DNA from 2 places in the Photorhabdus stackebrandtii genome. Region 2 is predicted to be linked to the other one. Evidence: predicted binding sites of a transcription regulator. Region 2 holds the regulator's gene; the other holds the start of a gene.
What was found. Region 2 encodes Fur, which represses iron uptake genes when iron is present. Its sites were predicted from a motif close to ATAATAATGAGAACNACTATCAA; they were not measured.
Positions count from the first base shown of each region.

Region 1: fepB (Fe2+-enterobactin ABC transporter substrate-binding protein) is a predicted target of Fur. The motif match lies at 3,948-3,970, and genes of this name have one in related genera.

Region 1 is NZ_PUJV01000004.1:146,307-154,691, reverse strand. Features, by position in the region: gene C5470_RS05200 (amino acid adenylation domain-containing protein) at 1-2,248, shown strand, start outside; gene C5470_RS05195 (condensation domain-containing protein) at 2,310-3,650, opposite strand; gene fepB (Fe2+-enterobactin ABC transporter substrate-binding protein) at 4,021-5,061, shown strand; gene C5470_RS05185 (FecCD family ABC transporter permease) at 5,085-6,137, shown strand; gene C5470_RS05180 (FecCD family ABC transporter permease) at 6,134-7,198, shown strand; gene C5470_RS05175 (TonB-dependent receptor) at 7,810-8,385, shown strand, end outside.
Region 2 is NZ_PUJV01000014.1:68,338-76,722, reverse strand. Features, by position in the region: gene C5470_RS13385 (type I secretion system permease/ATPase) at 1-2,031, shown strand, start outside; gene C5470_RS13380 (GlxA family transcriptional regulator) at 2,217-3,185, shown strand; gene ybfE (LexA regulated protein) at 3,325-3,612, shown strand; gene fldA (flavodoxin FldA) at 3,786-4,316, shown strand; gene fur (ferric iron uptake transcriptional regulator) at 4,685-5,131, shown strand; gene C5470_RS13360 (beta-N-acetylhexosaminidase) at 5,205-7,880, opposite strand.

The DNA.
Region 1 (8,385 bases), on a different contig from region 2:
TCAGGCGCCATTTTTAGAAAGAGCGACAGCTTTTCAAAATGATATTTTTGCCTCTTTGGAACATCTGGATTTTTCCGGCGTTGATATTAACAGACTGATATTCAATCAACATCAGACAGGTTTAGCGCTACCTGTTGTGTTAACGAATGGTTTGTCATGGAAAACACTGCCTGCATCTGGTGATATCTCTTTTTATGATGGATTAACGCAGACACCGCAAGTTGCGATGGATATTCGTTTGTCCCTGGACCAGAATAAAAATTTGGTGTTATCCATTGATTATGCAGAAAAAGCGCTGGAAAAAAATATCGTGCAGGATATTTTACAAACCATCACTCAGGCAATAACGTTGATCTGCCGTCAGGAAAAACTCGCTGTGGATTTTTCTGAGGTGATTGATTATCACCATTACAAAGATAATGGTAATGACAGTGATTTTATCTGTTCAAATTTCCTGTCTCGTATTGCGGATAACCTATTGACGGGAAAATTAAAAAAAACCGCTATTATCTGTGGGGAGCAGCAGATTACCTATTCTGAATTGGGGGAACGTGTTCAAAAGATAGTGAATAACCTGAATCGCTGTGGAATGCGTAAAGGCAGTGTGGTCGCGATTTGTTTACCTCGTAGTCCTGAACATGTGATGGTAACAATGGCGTGTGCGCTTTTGGGGATTATTTGGGTGCCTATTGATGTAAATTCTCCCTCTGAACGTCTGGATTATCTGCTAACGAATTGCCATTCTGATCTCATTGTGAGTACTGGACAGTTTAATAGTGATAAAGCTGTCACATTGGAGACGCTGCTCACATCGGTTTCTGACAACGTTTTACTTCCCTTAGAGACTTTATCATCACTGAGTCATAGCATTGAGCCCGCTTATTATCTGTATACCTCGGGAACAACGGGTAAGCCCAAATGTGTGGTGCTCAATAACAAGGCAACATCTAATGTTATCGGGCAAACGCTGAATAAATGGGAGGTTAAACAGGATGATGTGTTTATTTCCGTTACGCCATTACATCATGATATGTCTGTTTTCGACCTCTTTGCATCACTGACTGTTGGCGCAACGCTGGTTATCCCTGAACCCCATGCAGAGAAAGATGCTATCCATTGGAATCGGCTGGTTTCGAAGCACAAAGTTTCTATTTGGTGTTCAGTGCCTGCGATTTTAGAAATGTTAATTGCGTGCCAAAATGGGGGCTCTCTCTCTTCCCTCAGACTGATAGCGCAGGGCGGTGATTATATTAAGCCTGCTCTCATCAAGGAAATTAGAGCGACGTATCCTGATACTCGGTTATTTTCTTTGGGAGGGCCGACTGAAACGACGATTTGGAGTATATGGCATGAAATTACGTCAGAGGATGTCAGCCTTATTCCTTATGGTAAACCCCTGCCTGCGACTCAATATTTTATCTGTAATGATATCAATGAACATTGCCCGGCGTTTGTGACTGGCCGGATTTATACTACGGGAGTCAATCTTGCCTTAGGCTATCTGGAAGATGGTCTTGTTGTGCAAAAAGATTTTGTCACTATCACCTCGCCTACAGGTGAACAATTAAGAGCATTCAGAACAGGGGATCAGGGCTATTACCGAAAAGATGGCACCATCATTTTTGCCAGCAGAGTAAATGGTTATGTCAAAATTCGGGGAATTAGGGTGTCTCTGCCTGATATTGAAAGTGAGTTATGTAAACATCCACAAATTAATCATATTGTCGTCGTTGATTATCCAAATGAGCAGAATGGCGATGCAACATTAGGTGCTATGTATACGACGCTAAATGGTCAGGAAATTCTCGCCTCAGAATGGCGGGATTTTTCTCACGGGCTTTTACCCGTTTCTCATATACCAACGCGTTTTGCTCATATTCAGGCGTTTCCTTTGTCTGCAAACGGTAAAACAGATCGACACCAAATCAGGGCGTTCTTTACGCAACCGAAGCCGGATAATTTGGCGGATAAAAAGTCTGTTATATCGGAGAACCAAAGCGTTAATAACAGCGCAGAGGATGAACATTACCAATCGATCCTCGGCATTTATTTGCATGCCATTGGTGCGCAGCCGTTAACTGGTTTGAATGAAGATTCTGAATTTTTAGCGCTGGGATTAAGGCCTTCGCATCTCAAAGAAATCGCTCGGCGTCTCACTGAAAAATTTGGTGTTATTCTGACGCCTCAGCTGTTAGTTAAATGCAGAAATGCCCGGCAGGTTTCTTCTTTGCTTTCACAAAGTATTTAACCTGTTTTTCTAAAGAACCGGAGTCTGACCCGGTTCTTTATATATTAAGTTATTTTTTATTCTATGAGTAAAGCGCTTTTACAGGCAGGAAAAGCGAGTTTCCTGTGAGCACTTTTTGTAGAAAATCAGTCAGATTTTTCTGATGGTTTTCAACCTCTTCTTTACCAAACATTGCTGAATCAGCATCAAGATCAACAATTAATTCTCCAGCATCTACTTTCCCGCGATAGATAATGTTAAAGCTAAAGCAATCATAGAGCCCGCTGGTGAGTATATGGCGTTTAACCTGGCAATCGAAAAAATTGGGAGAGTCAAAAGGTAACACGTTGATGAGTGGCGAAAATAAATAACGGGTATCTTGAGGTAATTGATGATCTAAAAAGATCTGTTCTATACGATATCTGGCATGAGTCCGTTGAGTATGAAGCGCGTTGATTGTTTTTTTCAAAAAGGTTTCTAATGTCTCATCCGGATTGGTGTTTATCAATAAGGGAAGGATATTCGTCATTAATGCCGGTGTATTGGTTCTGAAACGGGTTCGGCGATTCATATAGGGGAGCCATAACGGCATTGAATATTCACCATTTTGTGTCTGTGTAGCGAAATAGTGAAGCAGGTAGATGCTTGAAAGCACCACTAACAGATCAGGCCAGGCGATACCTGTATCAGCCGATAAATGTGTTAAGCCTGTGACAATATCCCCGGAGAGCGCACAACTGGTGTAATGGTGTTTGGTGCTATAGTCGGCACGGGCGATATCCACAGTTGGAAAGCGCGCGGATGAAAGATAATTTTGCCAGTATAAGCGATCCTTTTTATATTGTTCGCTGTTACCGTACTCTTGTTCTTCAGTCAGGTAGCTGCTGAGTGAGTGAAAAGAAGCATCGGCACTGGCTTTACCAAGATAGTACGAATAGAAATGCGCACAACGATGTTCAATGAGCGCCATACCAAATCCATCAAGGAGAATATGATGAGCCCGGTTGTACCAGAGATAATGAGATTCGCTTAATTTAAATAGCCACTGAGCGGATAGCAGTTGCGTTAATAAATTCAGCGGAGATTCCACATCGGCTCGCATAAGTTGCAACGCTGTGTTGAAGGGATCGGGCTGTGTCTGTAAATCAATGAATTTTAACTGTGGTGTAGCGGCTTGATTCGGTTGTTGTAAAGGAAGCCGTTCTTCTTCAAGGCGTTTAAAACGGACAGAGAGCACATCTGTTTCACTAATCACCATCGTTATTGCTTTGCAAAGTGCCTCTTGATCGACATTACCCTGAATATCAAGATAGTGAGCGACAGTCGAAACAACTTTTTCGGAATGCAGGCTGAACTCGTGCCAGTAATATTGTTGTGCCTGCGTCAATGGCATCCAGCTAGAAGTTTGAGTGATGTTTAACATTGGGTAAACCTTATGGATTCATCATAGAAAAATAGAATAAAAAGTAAAAAGTAGATAAAATTTTCTTCTATGTTTGTGATAGGTGTTCACGCAATGTTGAGTCACAATATTCCCGTCTGAACAAGCCAACACATAATTGCCCATTTATTCCCATGACATTCATTCTCCTGTTTGATCACCATTTTTCGTTGATTGTTTCTGGCTGAAATCTGAATTGGTTTTATATCTGAGAAAATGAAACATTTGTTGTGCGATACAACAAGAATGTGACGTATTTCGTGATCAACGTTATTGTATATGATAATCATTATTAATCTCATTGTCGGATATTAGACAAAATGATACATTACGTCCACTTTGGATTATCTGAATGGGTATGCGAGGTTTCTGCATCGCAGATCCACAATCACTGTCTGAGAATGCCAGAATGAAATCGATGTTAACCCTTGTATATGGCTTGGTAATTACTCTGGTCACTCTATTTGGGGGGACTGTTTATGCTGCAAACACGAAAAATGCAGCTCAGACAGAAAGCCTTTCCTGGCCAAGAGATTTTAAAAATACTGATGGCACTATCACCACTATTCCGACGAAACCCCAGCGTATTTTATCGACCACTGTTTCGATAACCGGAATACTGTTATCAATTGACGCGCCTGTGGTTGCGAGTGCAACGGCCACGAATGGGAAATTTTTCGCTCAATGGGACAACGTTGCTCAAGAGCGGAAAATTGAAAAGCTCTGGCCAGCCGGCAATATCGATCTGGAAATGGCTTATGTTGTCGCGCCCGATCTAATCGTGGTTTCTGTGAGCGGCGCTGATTCCGCATATGCTCAGGTAGAACAACTTAAACAAATCGCGCCCACGATTATCTTAGATTATGGTAAACAGACATGGCAGGATTTGGCGACTGAATTAGGCAAGGCGACAGGGCTTGAAGATAAAGTTGCGGCCAGAATTACTGGTTTTAATAATTATCTTGCTGAATGCCGGGCAAAAATTGCCATCCCTGAAGGTAAGGTTAATATTATCAGCTATGCAGGGCCAGGAACCATTAACCCCATATCAACGAGCATAAGCCCACATGCTTTGCTGCTTTCACAGCTTGGGTTTACTATCGAGTCGGCAGATCCTGCCTGGCATAATAATGCAAATAAAACCGGGGACTTTGTTTGGGCACAATATGAAAATATTACGCAGTTAACTGCGCCCACAACATTTCTTTTAAGTGCAGGAGAGCACAGAGCGGCTGAATTCTTAAAGGATCCTGTACTCGCTAATTTGGCTTCGGTCAAAACAGGACAAGTTTATGGTCTTGGTGTGAATTCGTTTCGAATTGACTATTACAGTGCAAAAGAAATTGCCGATAGCATTGTTAAACGGTTTGGCATTAAGCAGAAAGCGAAATAACTTAGCAATTGTTTGAGTTGGATATGAAAAAATTGATTTTTTCAGTTGCTAATTCTGTTGCGCAATCCGATAACCGGCAATTCAAATTTCAGCGAAAAGGGTTGCTGATTTGCGGGTTATTACTTGTGGCATTTTCAGTTTTTAGTCTTTTTGTCGGGACCCGCCCTGTCACGATTAAAGTCACTTGGGAGGCATTCACCGCTTTTAACCCTGCCAATAGTGAACATTTATTGGTTCGTTATCTGAGAGTGCCTCGTACTTTGCTGGCGATTATCGTTGGTTGTTCATTGGGTGTCGCGGGTGCCATTATGCAGGCGCTTACCCGTAATCCACTGGCTGATCCGGGTATTCTGGGGGTCAATGCTGGGGCAGCGGTTTCCATTGTCTCGGCAATTGCTTTTTTGGGCATTTCCGATGTTATTGGCTATATGTGGTTTGGTCTGGCAGGGGCGACAATTGCAGGTTGTGGCGTGTATCTGCTCGGGGGGATCCGGCATGGGTTGAACCCGGTAAGAATGGTATTGGCGGGCGCTGCACTGTCCGTTGTATTACTTGCTGTCACCCAGATTATCACCATAAACAGCGAAGATGAGGTATTTAATCAATTCCGGCACTGGGTGGTGGGCTCACTTCAAGGGCGAGGTTATGAGGTGCTTTTCCCTATCTCCATACTGACGGCTTCCGGAGTGATAATTGCTTTAATGCTGACAAAGTCTCTTGATACGGTAGCGCTTGGTCATGATCTGGGAAAATCGCTGGGTGTTAACCAAACCAAAGTCTGGATTCTGTCTGCACTGGCCATCATTATGTTATCTGGCGGTGCCACGGCAGCGGCGGGGCCCATTAGTTTCATCGGCCTGACCGCCCCTCATTTTGCCCGTTTAATTGCAGGGCCTGATTATCGTTGGGTACTTCCTTATTCTATGCTGATATCTGGCGTTATGGTGGTAGCTGCTGATAGTCTGGGGCGAGTCGTAGGATATCCTGGGGAAATTAGTGTTGGCATTATGGTGGCGCTAATCGGAGGGCCGTTCTTTGTTTTCCTGGTCAGAAAATGGAAAATTGTCCAACTATGAGCAAACGGAATTATGGCGAGACTGAGGTTAATATTTCCGGTAAGGTCTGGCGACAAGGAAAAGTGTCTCTTGTTTTCGTTCCCAGAAATCTTATGGTGATTTGTGCCATGTTGCTGTTGATTATGGTATTAGCGCTTTTTTCCATGACTATCGGCAAATTCAATATCACAATCGAACAAATTATCACTATTTTTTGGGGGCCGGGTTCCGGTTCTGTCAGCGAAAAAATCATCATGGATATTCGTTTGCCCCGCGTGTTAACCGCAATTTTTGTTGGTGCGGCACTGGGGGTATCTGGTGCGGTTTTTCAGTCTATTTCCCGAAATGCGTTAGGTTCTCCGGATGTGATTGGTTTTACAGTCGGTGCAGCGACGGGGGCGATTATACAGATAGTTTTATTTGATAATAATGCAGTGCAAATAGCGATTGCTGCTGTTGCCGGAGGAACCCTGACTGCGGCGGTAGTGTATCTGTTATCTTTAAAATCCGGCGCAATAGGGGGGTATCGCCTTATCCTGACGGGGATTGGTGTGGGTTCAGTGCTAAGTGCCCTGAATGGCTTATTACTGGTAAAAGGAAATCTGGATAATGCCGTGATGGCAAATTTGTGGCTTGCCGGATCACTTAATGCCCGAACATGGGTACATGTTTTTCCTGTTTTAACCGGGGTTGTATTGCTGGTGCCTTTGGTTCTTTTTATGGCAAGGAAACTGAGCATTATCGAGATGGGGGATGATATTGCCTGTCAGCTCGGTATCAGAGTGGAACGCGTTCGTCTTATTATGATTTTCTGCGCTGTGGTTTTAGCGGCTCTTGCCACTGGCGCCGCAGGGCCGATTGCTTTTGTTGCTTTGGCCGCCCCTCAGCTTGTGGTTCGCCTGACCTGTTCGAGAAATATGCCGGTTATCAGTGCCGCGCTAATGGGTGCTTGTCTTTTGCTGTCAGCTGATCTGCTTACGCAGCTTTTACCTTTACGAGCGGCAGTCCCTATTGGGCTTATGACGGGGCTCGTTGGCGGAATTTATCTGATTTGGTTGTTGACCCGTTCCCGGCAAATTTAGCAAGAATTGTCGTAAGTTTTCTCTTAATGTGGGAGGCGATATCAGGAGGAATAGTCATTCAGGTAATGAATATAATAATATATTTTTTGGGATCTTTATCTGTCTCAATTGATGGAATATTTTCGTTATTTATATTCTTAACTTAGCTTGTGAATGATTTCTTTATTTTTCTGGTTTGTTTTTTAAGTCTCAAATTAATTCTATAAAATATAGGGATATACTCTTAGTCAATTTCTTTCTGGCTAAATAACTTCCTAAAACCACATATTTTACCGAGTTATCTTTTATTTTTTTTATTTCTTTAAAATAACAAGTTGTTTTATATGGAAAATTTATTTTTCTGTTGCATTGATCACAGTTAATGATAATGATTTTTATTTACATACAATAATACACCTTGTTATGATAATTATTACTATTTAAGAAATATTACAACAAAGCAACACCGAAGAGTAATAATAACATAAAGAAACTACTCTGCATGAAATTAGCATGGGTTGAATCGCACCATGTTTTTTCCAGACTGGGATCCACCGGTCAGCAATGTCACGATTTAACTCATTTAATTTATTAAAACGATTTCGTGTAAGCTGGCTAAAGGAGAAAAATGAATGAATAGGTTGCACTCAACTCTGCAACATGATGTATCAGAAAAAGAACATACTGAAAAATCGAATTTTGTAGGTATTTTTGGAGCTTTATTTTTTGGTGCCATTGCTCTGACAGGAACTGATGCTATTGCGGCAGAGGAAAAGAACCCGCAAAGCGCCCAAAAAGGAAATACCAAGGCATCATCATCAGAAGAAGATGTGTTAGTGGTGACAGGAGAGAAAGTCAATCGCTCTATTTACGATAGTGGTTCAAGTGTCGAGGTTTATAATCTTCGCAAAATGAAATCTATTCCTAATCCTGATGTTAACATGTTGCTGCAAATGACGCCGAACGTTGTTGATAATGGTATTAGTAATGCTCTTCCCGCTGTTCGCGGTGTTGATGGTTCAGGCCCTTCACAAGGGGGAATGGCTTTCATTAGTGGGACGCGTCCCAGAATCAACGTCTCTATTGATGGGCGCTCGTTTACCTATAATGAATTAGCTTTCGGCACGCAATCTTTATGGGATATCGAGAGTGTCGAGGTATTTCGTGATCCACAAAGTTATATTCAGGGAAGGAACGCGATTGCAGGC
Region 2 (8,385 bases):
CATAGCCTGGGTTTTGACTCCTTATATCTGAGTGAGTTACAGCTGCGTGAAGCCGCCAACGCTATTGGGCTACACAGTAAAATTGATCGGTTAACCACCAATACAACGCCGACGCTGCCCTTACCGGCATTGATCGAACTGGAACAACAGTGGTGGGTGCTCATTGAAGCCGATAATGACAATATTACCGTTCTCGATCCAGTGACTGAACAAACGCAATCGCTTTCCTTATCTACATCTACTGGTAATAAAGAGAATGTATATAAGATTCTTTTAATCGCAGATCAGGAATTAACTAAGAAGCATGTCAAATTCGGCTTGAGCTGGTTTTATCCCTCAATTTTCCGGCAGAAAAGTCAGATAAGAGATCTGTTTTTGTTTGCCATAGTTCTCCAGTTATTTGCACTGGTCAGCCCGATACTGTTTGAAAACATCATCGACAAGGTCTTGGTAGGCCGAAGTTTATCCAGCCTGCATGTATTAGGTATAGCGATGCTGGCCATCGCCCTTGCCGAGCCTTTGTATAGTTTTATGCGCAATACCGTATTTGGGCACATGGCAAGCCAGATAAATTCTGAGCTCTCCGGGCGACTGTATCGTCATTTGGCAGGATTGCCACTGCAATATTTTAAGCAACGGCAAACAGGGCAGATCATTGCCAGAGTCAGAGAGATGTCTCAAATCCGCCAGTTTCTGACCGGTTCTACCCTGATGCTGTTGCTGGATTTAATTTTCGTCATCATGTTTATTGGCATCATGTTTTATTATGCCTGGATACTCACCTGGATTGTTATTGGTTCACTTTTTGTTTACTTCGTATTCTGGGTAGTCGCCGGGCCGATTATTCGCCGCAAAGTAGAAGCAGAATATGAAACCGATGCAAATGCAACAAGCTTTCTGACTGAAGCCGTCACCGGGATTGAAACCATCAAAACCACCGCTACTGAAAACCGTTTCTTACATCAGTGGCAACGCATTCTCAGCCAGCAGTTGACTAAAAGCTTCGCGGCACAGAAAAGCGGTTTAATCGCAGGACAGGGAATCGATTTTGTCCAGAAATTTACCGCCGCGATCCTCCTATGGTGGGGAGTGACAGAAGTCTTACGCGGTGAACTGACTCCGGGGCAACTTATCGCTTTCAATATGCTGGCCGGACACGTCACGCAACCTATCCTCCGGCTTGCACAGGTTTGGCAGGATTTTCAGCATACGTTAATCGCCTTGAAACGTGTGGGGGATATTCTTGATGAGCCAATGGAAAACAGTAAACAGGGATTGGCTTCTATACCTGAGCTGGAAGGCCAGATTGAATTCAAAAATATTCGCTTCCGCTACCATGACGACACGCCGGAAGTTCTGGCGAACCTGTCGTTATTGATAAAATCGGGGCAATTTATTGGTATAACTGGACCGTCCGGTTCAGGTAAAAGTACTCTCACCCGTTTACTACAAAGGCTGTACGTACCTCAACATGGACAAGTTTTGATTGATGGCATGGATTTGGCTATTGCTGATCCCGTCTCTTTACGCCGCAATATGAGTGTTGTGCTCCAGGAAAGTATCCTGTTTTCTGGCAGCATCACCGATAACATTCGGCTGTGTAAGCCCAACGCAACAGATGCAGAAGTCTATCGAGCCGCTGAGTTAGCCGGGGCCATTGAATTTATTCAATCCCTTCCTCACGGTTTTGCGCATCCAGTTGGGGAAAAAGGGGCAAATCTTTCAGGTGGTCAAAGACAGAGAATCGCATTAGCCAGAGCGCTCCTGGTCAATCCAACTATTTTGATCCTTGATGAAGCCACCTCAGCATTGGACTATGAGTCCGAAGCGGCAATCATGGCAAATATGGACGAAATATGCCGTAACAGAACAGTTATCAGCATTGCTCACAGGCTCAATACAATTCGCCACACGGATAAAATCTGTGTGTTAGATCAGGGGCAAATTGTCGAATTTGACTCGCATGACCAATTGCTCCAGCAAGACGGCTTATACGCACATTTGTGGCATCAACAAGTTGGCGAAAACTAAATGACAATTCAGCCAACTCTTAAAAAAGACGGAATAAGTTTTGGCTGAAATTATTTTTTATTTTACTTATTTGTTCAAAAAATAACTCAATGTAATTAAATTATTTAAATTGTTACAATAAGTTATTAAGATGTTAGACAATGAAATATCTTGATACATCTTAATTTTTAAGTTGGAGAATTCTTATGGACAGGAATCCAGTTTCTTTAAGCGTGTTAGTATTTTCAGGAGGATCTCTGACTTCTATTACTGGCCCAATAGAAATTTTAACCACTGCCGCCCGTTTAGCCGGAGCGCCAGAGCCAGAAATCAATATTGTCACACAGGATAATCAGGATGCTGTCGGGATGGGTGGTGTTCGGCTAAAACCCAACAAACTCATAGGAGAAATAAAACAAACAGATATTGTCCTGGTGGGTTCAATTGGGGCCCCTTATTGCGATTTCGATCTTTGTACTCAAGAAACCTTAGATTGGCTCCAGATGATGGAAGAAAAAAACATTCCTATCGTCTCCGTTTGTACAGGTTCTTTTGTACTGGCTAAAGCTAATTTACTCAATAACCGCAAAGCCACCACACACAGGCTATTTACCAACTTATTCAAGGATATGTTTCCGCAAGTACAGTTACATTCAGAAATAAAAGTCACCAGCGATAACAATATTTTTTGTACTTCCAGCACCTATGAATACAATGATGTGATGATGCATATTATTGAACAGATATATGGTCAAAATACCAGAGAAGCCTGTAGCCAACTGATATTTGGTGACATAGAAGGCATCCCCCCACATACGCTGGCAAGCTTTGTACCATATCGCCAGCACTCAGATACATTAATCCACAAACTACAGGATTGGATGCATTCAGCCCCATCAGACAGATTATCAGTCGGCGATCTGGCAGATAAAATTCATTTGTGTGAAAGGCAGATGAAGCGACGCTTTAAAACAGCGACCGGCCAGACACCGATTCAATATATCCAGCAAATTCGATTATCCCTGGCAAAATACTGTTTAGAAAAATCGAACAAGACCATAGAAGAAATCAGCCATGAAGTTGGCTATGAAGATACTCGCTACTTCAGAGAATTATTTAAGAAACTGAATGGGTTAACACCAATAGAGTACCGCAGAAAATACCAGTACCGTTAAAGTCGAAACGCAATGGACATCCTTTACGAATAAACAGTGACACGGCTTTTTATCTTTGTCTGGCAGTAGCGATACACGGGAAGCTGGGGTATCATGGCGTGCTATATTTTATGGTATACGCCCTTTAGTAGTTGAATTTATGGCAAAAGAACAAATGGATCGCACCACTCTGGATTTGTTCGCAAATGAACGCAGACCGGGGCGCCCAAAAACCAACCCACTTTCCAGGGATGAACAGCTCAGAGTCAATAAACGTAACCAGCTTCGCCGTGATAAGGTGCGTGGTCTGCGTCGTGTGGAATTGAAAATAAATGCCGACGCAGTCGATGCGCTGAACTTTCTTGCACAACAACGCAATATCAGCCGCAGTGAACTCATTGAGCAAATTTTGCTGGCCCAGTTAGCAGAAAGTGACATCACTGCTTGATAGCATTGAAGGCAAGGAAATCACACAAATTTGACAGAATTGTCCTTGCTGTTTGGTCAGAATAGGATTTTGTTTTTTTATTAATACAACCAGAATCTTTCTGCTGATTTTGACATTTTATACGTATATCTCAAACAGAAATACACAAATAAAACAAGAGGTTATATCATTTTATGGCAATTATAGGTATATTCTTTGGCAGCGATACCGGCAACACAGAAAATATTGCCAAAAAAATCCAGAAAATTCTGGGTTCCGACGTTGCAGAAGTCCACGATATTGCCAAGAGCAGTAAAGAAGATATCGAACAGTTCGATATTCTGCTGCTCGGCATCCCCACCTGGTACTACGGTGAAGCTCAGTGTGACTGGGATGATTTCTTCCCTACTCTGGAAGAGATCGATTTTGAAGGGAAGTTGGTTGCCCTTTTTGGTTGTGGCGATCAGGAAGATTACGCGGAATATTTCTGTGATGCGATGGGAACTATCCGTGACATTATTGAACCCCGTGGAGCAATTATTGTTGGTCACTGGCCAACGGCGGGTTATCACTTTGAAGAATCAAAAGGTCTGGCTGATGATGACCATTTTATTGGGCTGGCTATTGATGAAGATCGCCAACCAGAATTAACCGAAGAACGCGTTAATTCCTGGACTAAACAGATCTACGAAGAGATGAGTCTGGCGGAAATTATTGCTGGATAGGGACTTACCCCAATAGCCGTATATTGGTGCAGGCCATTTCTTATCAATAGTGAATACGCGGTAGGTGAGTAGCCATTCGCTTTGCTCACCCTGTGGGATCACGTTCAAAAGCTATCGCTTTTGTCAACACACTGCTCATATCCGCTCTTTTATTACGAAGAATGGCAAAAAAATAGCCTAAACATGATAAACAGTAAGGTTATTCCTGCGTTTTACAAATGATTATTCTGGCAAAATGTGTAATGATAGTTAAGGTTAACGTGGTTTTCATTTTCATTAGCCATGCCTATAATCATAACCTGATAACTAACTGGTACTTTTTGAAGTATCGCTAAGTTCACTTTACTGAGTAACAGGACTGAATCCGCATGACCGACAACAATAAGGCATTAAAAGATGCTGGACTTAAAGTAACACTTCCTCGATTGAAAATACTGGAAGTGTTACAGGATCCTGAATACCACCACGTCAGTGCGGAAGATCTCTACAAGAAACTGATTGATAACGGTGAAGAGATTGGCCTCGCGACTGTCTACCGCGTGTTGAATCAGTTTGATGATGCCGGCATTGTCACCCGTCATAATTTTGAAGGTGGCAAATCGGTTTTTGAACTCACTCAACAACACCACCACGACCATTTAATCTGCCTGGACTGCGGTAAGGTCATTGAATTCAGTGACAAACATATCGAAAAACGCCAGAAGAATATTGCTGAACGTTATGGGATTAAACTCTCAAACCACAGCCTTTATTTATATGGTCATTGCTCCGCAGGTAATTGCCGCGAAGACAGTAGTGCACATGACGAAAAGTAATTCATTCCTGAACCGATAATTTTTTATCTATAGAAAGGAACCTATCCGAGGTTCCTTTCTTGATGAAACAAAATCATGCCTTTACATTATCAATCCGGCTGTAACGTTTGCCATCCGGGCTGACAGAACGGATCAACACATTTCCTTTTACCTTCAGACGCTTGTGATTGTCATAAATCTTCCAGCTATTACCGCCATCAGTTGAGTACTGAATAATCAGCCCCGGCAAAGCAATATTGGCCTTCAAAACACCGCGTTTTACCTTAGCCCCAGGTACCGGTAAACGGTAAGCAATCCCGGCCCTATCCAGTTTGACAAGTTCACGTTGCCCTATCAGGTTAGCGAACCGTGTCCAATCACGATCCAATGCATCAATATCAACATTATGCGTTTCCCCTCCTTTATACTCCTGGCCTGGAACATAATCCTGTTCCCAACCAGCCCGATGCCATGCCCGCTCTGCCAGCGGTAATAAGCGAGGATAAATCATATATTCCATCTGCTCATCAGTGCGGACCGTTTCACTCCATACTTGCCCTGACAGCCCATAAGCGCCCGGCCACGGTTTGTCACTTTTCGCACGAAATACATTACCATCACGGTCAACGGATGTTTCAGCATTTTGCGGCATATTATTTGGCGCAAAACTAAAGATCTTGGCTTCATCATTAAAACGGGTCGCCCAATAATATCCACGCTCCTGTGGATGAACTTCATACGGCATATCCAGATAAACATAATCCGGATTGGATATAATCACTTCATAGCCCTTGTTCGCCCAATCATTGACTGAATCAAAGCCCCCCCAGTAGAGCGCATCCCAGAAATTCACACCAACGCGTTTGGTCGCAAAATCTTTAGCGCTGTCAGCATGTTTTAGGCCATCCTGCCATGCCTGCATCTTCTCAATACCATTAGCATTCACAATTTTGCTCACTTCAATTGCGAAGTAGCTGGCAAGGTGCTCAATATCTTTCACAACCCCCTGCTCTACCAACTTCTGGCAAGCCTGAGATTTAGCCCATGGCTTATCTTCTATACTTTTATCAATGATGCCCTTACCCGGTACTATCGGACCATTCTTATCCTGGAACCCTTCTCCCAAACGAATATTCTTCGCTTCATCACCACCAAAATGCCAGGTCTCCAATGGCAAGCCAGCTTCTTTATGCATAACGGCAATTTCACCAATGACTTTCTCAACAAATCGTTTTGAAGAATCCATACACGGGTTCAAATAACTGCGACGATCATAGAGCTGAACAGAGGTTGCTCTGGTGGTATCGGTTGGGTCCAGCAAACGGTATTCATTCGCCCCTTTCACATCATCGCGAGCGATTAACTTCTTGTAGCGGGCCTCCATAGAAACAACCGCAGCCCGGGCATGAGCCGGCATATCAATTTCAGGAATAACGTCAATATAACGGGCTTTGGCATATTTCAGAATGTCGATGTAGTCCTGACGGCTGAAGGATCCACTGCCCATATTGTTGTTATCAGGGCCGGAACCCAGTTGTGGTAACAAACACTTGGTTTCACTCAAATCATGACAACGCTGGCTGCCAACTTCCGTCAGCTCAGGTAATCCAGGAATTTCCAGACGCCAACCTTCATCATCACTCAGGTGGAAATGGAATTTATTCAGTTTGTAACTTGCCATTTGGTCAAGCAAACGCAGGACCGCTTGTTTACTATGGAAATTGCGCCCTACATCAAGGAGAGCCCCACGATACTCAAAACGTGGAGCATCTTTTACCGTCAGAGTAGCAATCTTCGCACTGCCATCAACAGGAATTAATGACAACAGAGACTGAAGACCATAAAACACTCCAGATTGGTCAAAAGCAACAATTTGAGCACCATTCTGGGTAATACTCAGGCGGTAAGCCCCTTTAACCTTCCATTCACCGGTAAAATCTGAAGAGACAATCTGAGTCGCAACCAGATAGCCACTATTCTCTAATTTAATGCCTTGATCGGTAAAACGTTTTCTGACAAGAATAACCGCCTCGTCATTCAAACCACCAAATTCCAGTCTTACACCACCAGATAAATCAGCATCCTCTGAATAAATCTGAATTTCTTTTGGTGTCGGAATTATTTGCCCACGTAATTTTTCTGACTCGATTTTTTTAACCTGCAAATTCTTCGCATAACGATTTTCAGACGTCATCAGAATGTTGTTATCCGCGGTTGTGCGTTTCCATTGATCACCGGTGAAAACAGATAAAAATTGACTCAGATCTTCTGTATCCGTATTCACAAGGACTTTAGGTTTCGCATCACCTGACGTTGCATACCAGCGCGGCAAAAAGTCAGTGCTGTAAATCTGCCAATACTCTCCGGTAATAGGCAATTTTACCTGTTGATTCGCTTTAATACCGGTGAATTTCTCAGTTGGCTCCAGTTTATGTAAATCACCCGTAATACGCGTAATTTTAAACTGCTCATTATCTACGCTCAGGACTTGCCGGATGCTGTGGAAATAAATCGCCCAATCAGATGAATCAATAGCCTGATTACCATTGGTTAACGTAATATCTACCCGATTACAAGTGGCCCAGTCCGCTCCCAGTACAGCACAGTTAACGCCATGATCTCCCGCCTGATTATCAATAACCTTATAATTAACTTTTAATTGACTCAGTGAATCAACCAATTGTTGTGCTGTATTATTAGCATAGGCAGAACTCATCAAACCAACAGTTGTCATCAGCGCCACTAATGTGCGCAATTTAAATTTCTTCATTGTTACCTCTTTCAAACACAAATGTTATGTAAGGTAAACCACTGCCCAGAAACATAAGGACAGCGGCAACAAGCCATTAGAAAACAATAAATGGCATGATGATGTTGAACTTAATCTCTTTTTCATCCCAGAAAAATTCCAGGCAGATCATTGAAAACGCACACTTTGATCATAGATTGGATTAATGCTGACTTTTGTACTACGTGTAACCATAAAATTAATGACTTTTTGATTAGAATAAATCACAGCCCAAAATATAAATCTATACGTAAAATAAAAATTTCAATTGAAAAAGAAAATTAAAATAACCTAATCAACATATATACAGATTATTTTTCATGCCACGAATTATCAATGGTAGAAAAGGAATTTTTTACAAAACATGACAAAGAACACATTACAAGAAAAATATAAAAATAGTTATACACCACATTAATATTAAGATAAAAAATAATACAACCATAAAAACTTAACAATATAAAACACAGATAATTTCGTATAGTTA